Regions from separate parts of the Arthrobacter sp. KBS0702 genome, predicted to be linked through region 2. Evidence: riboswitches for the same ligand, from Rfam matches in the RefSeq annotation. Region 2 holds a riboswitch; the other holds the start of a gene.
The links. Region 2 has a riboswitch for S-adenosylmethionine ahead of FFF93_RS05245 (bifunctional o-acetylhomoserine/o-acetylserine sulfhydrylase). Riboswitches for the same ligand answer to the same signal wherever they lie in the genome.

Region 1 (4,257 bases), 1.3 Mb from region 2:
GGACGCTGCTGCGCCGCAGCGCCGACGACACCGACCCGATCGAACGCGCCGTCGTGGCCAACGCCGACCAGCTGGTCGTCGTCGTGGCCGCAGCCAACCCGGAACCGCGCACCGGGTTCATCGACCGTGCGCTGGTGGCCGCCTACGACGCCGGAATCGAGCCGCTGCTGCTCGTCACCAAGGCCGACGTCAAGGATCCCGCGGAACTCCTCGCCAACTACCAGCACCTCGACTTCCCGGTGATCATTTCCAAGACCGCGGATTCGGCGGCCTCCGGCATCGACGCCCGCTCCGATGACGGTCTGTCCGCCCGGCTGGACAAGGCCGCCGTCTCCCAGCTGCGTGCCTACCTCGACGGGAAAGTCACCGTCATGCTCGGCCATTCCGGCGTCGGAAAATCCACCATGGTCAACGCCCTGACCGGGGCCGAACGTGCCACCGGTGGCGTCAACGCCGTCACCGGCCGCGGCCGCCATACGTCCTCCTCCGCCCTGGCGCTGAAGGTCCACGACGCGCCCGCCGGCAGCTGGATCATCGACACCCCCGGGATCCGCTCCTTCGGACTGGCCCATGTTGACCCGGACCGGATCCTGCGGTCTTTCCCGGACCTGGCGCCCGGCACCGAGGACTGCGAACGCGGCTGCAAACACGACTCCGCCGCCGTCAACTGCGGGGTGGACGCCTGGGTGCAGGACGGCCACGCGGGCCCGTCCGGTCCTGCCCGGCTCGCCTCGCTGCGCCGGCTGCTCGGCACCGACCCCCGGCTTGAAGCGCAGGAAACCAAGGAACTCGGCAGCGTCTCCTAGCAGGGTCTCCTCACAGGGTCTCCTGGGCAGGCAGCGACGTGGCCTCCCGGTCTACGGCGGCTTTTGACGGTAGTTTGGAACCATGAGCCAACCCGCTTCGAGCTACAACGATGACCTGCGCCTTGCCCATGTACTGGCAGATTCCGTAGATTCCCAGACCATGAGCCGCTTCAAGGCGCTCGACCTTCGGATCGAGACGAAGCCGGACCTGACCCCCGTCACCGACGCCGACAAAGCCGCAGAGGAAGCCATCCGCGGGCAGCTGTCCCGTTCCCGCCCTCGCGACGCGGTCCTCGGCGAGGAATTCGGCAGCACCGGCCACGGCTCGCGCCGCTGGATCATCGACCCGATCGACGGCACCAAGAACTTCGTCCGCGGCGTCCCCGTCTGGGCCACCCTGATCGCCCTCGTCGACGAGGGCGAGCCCGTGGTCGGCGTCGTCAGCGCCCCCGCGCTGGGCAAGCGCTGGTGGGCTGCCAAAGGCGCCGGCGCGTACATGGGCCGGTCCCTGGCGGCCGCCACCCGGCTGAAGGTCTCCAACGTCTCCAAGCTCTCGGACGCCTCGCTGTCCTACTCGAGCCTGGGCGGCTGGAAGCAGCGCGGCAACCTCGACGAGTTCCTCGGCCTCACCGAAGAAGTCTGGCGCACCCGTGCCTACGGCGACTTCTGGTCCTACTGCCTCGTGGCAGAAGGCGCCGTCGACATCGCCTGCGAGCCGGAACTCAACCTCTACGACATGGCCGCGCTGGTCCCGATCGTCACGGAAGCCGGCGGCCGCTTCACCTCCCTCGAGGGCGAGGACGGCCCCTTCGGCGGCAACGCCCTGGCCACCAACTCGATCCTGCACTCGGAAGTCCTCAAGCGCCTCAACCCGGATCTCGACGACCTGCTCTAGGGAATTCCGGCGGCTCCCGGGCGCATCCCGTAACAAAGCACTTCACATTCCTGCCGCTCCTTTTCTGCTGCAGCGGCCATGGCCTACGCTCGAAACAGGTCACGAGTGCCAGCGCGAAACCCCGGTTTGCTGGCCGGCAACCCTCCATTCGCGGTGGGGTGCCCCGGGTGACGACCTGGCCGGTCCGGAACGGACCCGGCAAGCGCGGATCCCCGGTATGTGGGGTCCTTTTCGAGCGAGGTCCCATGACGACTGCCACCATTCCTGCCCCTCCCGCCGCTGCTGCCCGCCGGCCGCTGTCCGCGGTCTCCGGCGCCGAAATCCAGGCCCCCCTGATCCAGGGCGGCTACGTCCGCTACGCCAACCTGGACTACGGTGCCTCCGCCCCGGCCCTGTCCGTGGTCTCCGCCTACCTGAACGAGATCCTGCCGTACTACGCCAGCGTCCACCGCGGCGCCGGCTACGCCTCCCAGCTCAGCACCTCGGTGTACGAAAACGCCCGGAACATCGTCCGCAACTTTGTCGGCGGGCGTCCGGACGACTCCGTGATCTTTACCCGGAACACCACCGACTCGCTGAACCTGCTGGCCGGCTGCCTGCCCGTCGCCGATGGCCGGCACACCGGCGAGGTGCTCTACCTCGACATCGAGCACCACGCGAACCTGCTGCCCTGGCAAAACGTCCCGCACCGGAGCGTCGTCGCCGCCGGCACCCTGGCCGGGACCCTGGCGCGGCTCCGGACGGAACTCGCGCACGGCGGCGTGAGCCTGCTCGCCGTCACCGGCGCGTCCAACGTCACCGGCGAAATCCTGCCGATCCGCGAGCTCGCCTCCCTCGCGCACGAATTCGGCGCCCGGATCGCCGTCGACGCCGCCCAGCTCGCCCCGCACCGCCGCATCGACATCGCCGCGGACGACGTCGACTACCTCGCCTTCTCCGGGCATAAGCTTTACGCCCCGTTCGGCGCCGGGGTCCTGGTCGGCCGCCCGGACTGGCTCGACGCCGGCACACCCCACCTCGCCGGCGGCGGCGCGGTGCGGGACGCCCGGCTCGACACTGTCAGCTGGACCACCGGCCCGGCACGGCACGAGGGCGGCTCCCCCAACGTCCTGGGCGCCGCCGCGCTGGCCCGCGCCGCCCAGGTCATCGAAGCCCTCGACGAGCGGCAGTGGCATGCCCACGAGGACGCCATCCGTTCCTTCCTGGTCGAGGGGCTCCGGCGGATCGACGGCGTGAGCGTCCACCACATCTTCGAGGACGCCGACCAGGCGGAGGGCCCCGGCACGATCGGCGTCGTGAACTTTTCGGTCGCCGGCTACGACGCAGGCCTGGTCGCCGCGTACCTGTCCGCGGAGCACGGCATTGGCTTGCGCGACGGCCGGTTCTGCGCGCACCCGCTGCTGAAGCGGCTCGGCCTGCCCGCCGGCTCGCTCCGCGCCAGCTTCGGCCTCGGGTCCCGGATTGAAGACGCGCAGCGGCTGCTCGCCGGGCTCCAGGAACTGCGGCGCAACGGCCTGGGCTGGGACTACGTCGTGGACGCCGGCCGCTGGGTCCCGGCCAACGACACCCGCAGCTACCCGCACTGGGCGCCGAACACGCCGGGCACCGCGGGGGCCGCCCCCTGCAACACGGACTAGCGACCGGATCGAGGGCCGGCAACGAGCACCGCGCCCGCCTCGTGCGGTAAATTCGGTAGGTACCCACCAGAGCCCGAAGGAGATCGCACGTGGCACGCGGCGGCCCCAAACTGCACGGGGGACCCAAACTCCAGCACGAACGCCGGCAGGAGCTCGGCCAGAGCTTCCAGGACGGCGGCGAGCACTACGACCGCGTCCGGCCCGGCTACCCCGCCGACTCTGCCGACTGGCTGATCCCCGCCGGGGCCCGAGACGCGGCAGACCTGGGGGCCGGCACCGGCAAGTTCACCGCACTGCTGGTCGAGAGAGGGCTCCGGACCGTGGCCGTGGACCCCTCCCCGGACATGCTGGAGCAGTTGCGCCGGGCCCTGCCGGGTGTGACCGCCGTCGAGGGGACCGCAGAACACACATCCCTGGCGCCGGAGGCCTTTGACCTGGTCACGGTGGCGCAGGCCTGGCACTGGTGCGATCCCCTGCTGGCCAGCACCGAGGCTGCACGGATCCTGCGTCCGCACGGCGTGCTGGGGCTGATCTGGAACCAGCTGGACACCTCCGTGCCCTGGGTGCACCGGCTGTCACGGATCATGCACGCCGGGGACGTCCACAAGCCCCACTTCACGCCGCCGCTGGGTCCCGAGTTCACCGGGCTGCAGAGCCGCCTCACCCGCTGGGAGGATCCTGTGACCACGCAGGACCTCGTGGAACTGGCCAAGTCCCGCAGCTACTACCTGCGGGCCGGCGAATCCACCCGCGCCAAGGTGCTCGGCAACCTCGACTGGTACCTGCACGAACACCTCGGGCACACCGCCAACGAGGTCCTGCCGCTTCCGTACCTGACGCAAAGCTGGCGCGCCACCAAGGCCTGACGCCGCATTGCACCGCAGACCTGCCCCGCCTATGATTTCGGTATGCCTAACTT
Region 2 (4,257 bases):
CGGAGTTGCTCGCTGAGCTGGCCGATTTCGGTGAGGAAACCGTCGTGGCCGATCGGGGCCTCGATGACGTGCACCGGGACCTCCCCCGGCAGGGCGTCGGCGAGTGCATGGGACTGGGCGGGGAAGTACAGCCGGTCCGAGTCCACGGCCGCGACGAAAAACTCCGCCGTTGCCCGCGAAACGGCCTGCTCAAGGCTGCCGCGGCCGCGGGTGACGTCGTGGCTCATCAGCGCCTCGGTGATCGCGATGTAGCTGTTGGCATCGAAGCGGCGGACCAGTTTATTGCCCTGATGGTCCAGGTAGCTCTCCACCTGGTAGCGGCCCCGTCCGGCCAGCGACCCTGCTTCCAGCGGGGCCTCGGCCGCCTGCGCGTTCCGTCCGAAGCGGCCGTCCAGCTCGGCGGCGGAGCGGTAGGTGATGTGCGCGATCCGGCGGGCCAGGGCCAGACCGGCGTCCGGCTCCGGGCCGCCGTAGTAGTCGCCGCCCTTGAAGTTTGGGTCCTGGCGGATGGCGAGCGTCTGGGCCTGGGCGAAGGCGATCTGCTCCGCGGTGCTGCTGGCACCCACGGAGATGACGGCGCAGCGCCGGACCCGGTCCGGGTAGCTGACTGCCCATTCCAGGGCGCGCGCTCCGCCAAGGGAGCCGCCGAGCACGGCGTACCAGCTCCCGATCCCCAGGGCATCGGCGAGACGGGCTTCTGCGGCGGTGCTGTCCCGGAGGGTCACCAGCGGGAAGCGCGAGCCCCAGGGCCGGCCGTCCGGGCCGGGCGTCGAGGGGCCGGTGGAGCCGTAGCAGCCGCCGAGGATGTTGATGGAGACGACGAAATACCTGTCCGTGTCCACCGGAGCGCCCGGTCCGGCCAGTTGCTCCCACCACCCGGGCTCCTCGCCGGCGCCCCGGGTGACGTGGGTGTCTCCCGTGAGGGCGTGTTCGATCAGCACGGCGTTGGAGGCGTCCGCGTTGAGGGTGCCCCAGGTCTCGTAGGCGAGGGTGACCTCCGGCAGGGTGGCGCCGGATTCCAGCGCCAGTGAACCGATCGGCAGGTACTGTACCGTCCCGTCGGGGACGGTGGAGGACTTGTTTTCGGGTACTCCCGTGCGGGAGACGGCAATCGTCATGTGTGGACCTAACCTCGCGCTTGCCCGCCGCCAGCTGACCGGCAGGCCAGGTCTTCACCCGGGGCACCCCGCCGCGGAAGGAGGGTTGCCGGCCAGCAAGCCGGGGCTGTCACTGGCACTCATGACCTGCGTCGATTCTACGAAACCCGGCGGCGCAATGGCGAAGATTGTGACGGCCGTGTGACAGCCGCATCCTTACTCACCGCAGTTTCCCCACGTTTGAAGGCCGTGTCCGGCGGGTCGCCCCTAAATGTCGGTGCGTCCCGCCGTCGTGCCCGCAAAGGTGGGGAAATTCGGCGCCGTGCGACCTCAGGCGTCCTTGGCCGCCCGGAAGCCGGCGTCGAGGTCGGCGATGATGTCGTCGATGTGTTCAAGTCCCACCGACAGCCGCACCAGTCCGGGATTGACGCCGGCCACCGCCTGCTGTTCCGGCGAGAGCTGGCTGTGGGTGGTCGACGCCGGGTGGATCACCAGCGAGCGCACGTCACCGATGTTCGCCACGTGCGAGTGCAGTTCGAGGGCGTCGACGAAGCGCTTGCCGGCCTCCGCTCCCCCGGCGAGGTTGAAGGAAACGACGGCGCCGGTCCCCTTCGGACCGTACTTGCGGCCGCGCTCGTACCACGGGCTGGACGGCAGCCCAGCGTAGGCAACGGATTCGACGTCGTCCCTGGCTTCCAGCCATTCGGCAACCTTGACGGCGTTGGCGACGTGCCGCTCCACCCGCAGGCTCAGCGTCTCGATGCCCTGGGCGATGAGGAAGGCGTTGAACGGGGAGACGGCGGAGCCGAGGTCGCGCAGCAGCTGGACCCGGGCTTTGAGGATGAAGGACAGGTTTGCCCCCAGCGCTCCGTCCGCCCCGAGGTCTCGGGCATAGACCAGGCCGTTGTAGGTGGGATCCGGGGTGTTGAAGCCGGGGAAGCGCTCCGGGTCCTTGCCGAAGTCGAAGTTGCCGGAATCCACAATCACGCCGGCGATCGCGGCGCCGTGGCCGCCCAGGTACTTGGTGGCCGAGTGGACCACGATGTCGGCGCCCCACTCGATCGGCCGGATCAGGTACGGGGTGGAGAGGGTGTTGTCCACGATCAGTGGCACCCCGGCCCGGTGCGCCACGTCCGCGACGCCCTCGATATCCAGCACGTCCTGGCGGGGGTTGGAGACCACCTCGCCGAAGAAGAGTTTGGTGTTCGGCTGCACGGCGTCGCGCCACTGCTGCAGGTTGTCCGGGTCTTCCACGAACGTCACGGAGATGCCGAACTTCTTCAGCGTGTGGGCCAGCAGGTTGTAGGTGCCGCCGTACAGGCTGGGGCTGGCGACGACGTGGTCTCCGGCCTCGGCGATGTTCAGGATCGCGAAGGTCTCGGCGGCCTGGCCGGAGCTCAGCAGGAGGGCCCCGAGGCCGCCCTCGAGGCTCGCCACCCGCTGCTCCACCGCGTCCTGGGTGGGGTTGCCGATCCGGGTGTAGATGGGGGCGAGTTCGGCGAGCGCGAACCGGTTGGCGGCGCTTTCGGCGCTGGGGAAGACGAACGACGTCGTCTGGTAGATCGGCAGCGACCGGGCGCCGGTGGCGGAGTCCGGCTGCTGGCCGGCGTGGATCTGACGGGTTTCAAAGGACCAGGCGTTGGACATTGGAGAGCTCCTGTGTGACTGGGCACAGGCCGCCCTGGCCTCCTGGGGCCGGACCGGCTCTGGCGCCGCGCTTGCCTTCCGGCGGTTGCCGGAGGGCCAGGTCTTCACCCGGGGCACCCCACCGCGCAAGGAGGGTTGCCGGCCAGCAAGCCGGGGCTTGATGCTGGCGCTCATGACCTGGCTTCAGTCTAGGAAGGCGCCCCGGCGGCTGGATAGCTTTGTGACGAATATGAATTTGTCCCCCCGGCCCGCCGCAGGGCGTTCGCGGGCAGGCGGCCGACCCCGGGAAACCGCCGCGTTTCCGGGCGGATTTGCCGCACGGCCGACAGGCAACCTGGACATCCTATGATGGTTAGGAGAGCCTAAGCTGAGAGCTCCATCACAAAGTGCCAAGATGAGGGCATGCGCATGGATCACGTCTCTTACGCCTGTGAACAAGATGGCCTCGCGGCCACCACCGAACGTATTGCGTCTGCCCTCGGCGTCGAAGCCGTCAAGGGCGGAGTACACCCCCGATTCGGGACCCGCAACATGATCATCCCGCTCGCCGGGCACAAGTACCTGGAGGTTGTGGAGGTCCTAGACCACCCCGCCTCGGACAAGGCGCCGTTTGGCCAGGCCGTGCGTGCCCGCTCGGCTGCCGGCGGCGGCTGGATGGGCTGGTGCGTCGAGGTGGACGACCTGGCTCCCTTCGAGGAGCGCCTGGGCCGGTCCGCCGTCAACGGCAACCGCAAGTTCCCGGACGGCCGCGAACTGGTCTGGAAGCAGATCGGGATCCTGGGCCTGATCGCGGACCCGCAGGTCCCCTACATGCTCAAGTGGGAGGGCGACCCGGCCCTGCACCCGTCCAACGCCTACGCGAGCAACGTCAAGATGTCCGCGCTCACCATCGCCGGCTCGGCCGAGCGCGTCACCGAGTGGCTGGGCGAACCGGTGGAGAAGCCGCTGGAGGATGTGGACGTGAACTGGCTGGCCCCGCACGGGACGCCGGGAATCCTGTCCGTCACCTTCGAAACCGATTCCGGAGCCGTCACCATCTGACGTTTCCGGTCCGAAAAACTTCGGCCGCCAGCAGCGGGTGCCAATGATGCCACCCACCGCTGGCGGCCGAATTTCGTTAAGCCGCCCATGGCTAAGACGGCAGCCGGGCCCCTGGGTCAGGGCGGCCGCCGTCAGCCCCCGAGCAGGTCCGGGTGGTGGGCTTCGACGACGTTGGGGTGGGCGCGCAGCCGGTAGCGCAGGGCGTTGTCCCCGTAGGTCTCCAGGATCGGGCTGTTGCTCGGGTCGACCGACAGCCCGCGGGCCTTGGCCTGGAACTCCGGGCTCACTGCGAGCCGGGGCATGGTCGCATCCAGCGCCGGGTTGTAGAAGAACGGAAGGGAAATCCGGTCCGTGCCGCGCAGGGGGGAGATCACCCGGTGCAGGGTCGCCTTCAGATAGCCGTCGGTGGCCAACTCAAGCATTTCGCCGATGTTGACCACGAAGGTCCCGGGTACCTGGGGCGCGTCGATCC

Region 1: another riboswitch for S-adenosylmethionine. It lies ahead of FFF93_RS11135 (aminotransferase class V-fold PLP-dependent enzyme); the one in region 2 lies ahead of FFF93_RS05245 (bifunctional o-acetylhomoserine/o-acetylserine sulfhydrylase).

The regions. Positions count from the first base shown of each region.
Region 1 covers NZ_CP042172.1:2,417,739-2,421,995, forward strand. Annotated here, with positions in the region: gene FFF93_RS11125 (ribosome small subunit-dependent GTPase A) at 1-806, shown strand, start outside; gene hisN (histidinol-phosphatase) at 889-1,701, shown strand; SAM riboswitch class IV at 1,799-1,912, shown strand; gene FFF93_RS11135 (aminotransferase class V-fold PLP-dependent enzyme) at 1,947-3,338, shown strand; gene FFF93_RS11140 (class I SAM-dependent methyltransferase) at 3,428-4,204, shown strand.
Region 2 covers NZ_CP042172.1:1,154,254-1,158,510, reverse strand. Annotated here, with positions in the region: gene FFF93_RS05250 (homoserine O-acetyltransferase) at 1-1,118, opposite strand, end outside; SAM riboswitch class IV at 1,130-1,245, opposite strand; gene FFF93_RS05245 (bifunctional o-acetylhomoserine/o-acetylserine sulfhydrylase) at 1,428-2,744, opposite strand; SAM riboswitch class IV at 2,807-2,922, opposite strand; gene FFF93_RS05240 (VOC family protein) at 3,147-3,785, shown strand; gene FFF93_RS05235 (isopenicillin N synthase family oxygenase) at 3,917-4,257, opposite strand, start outside.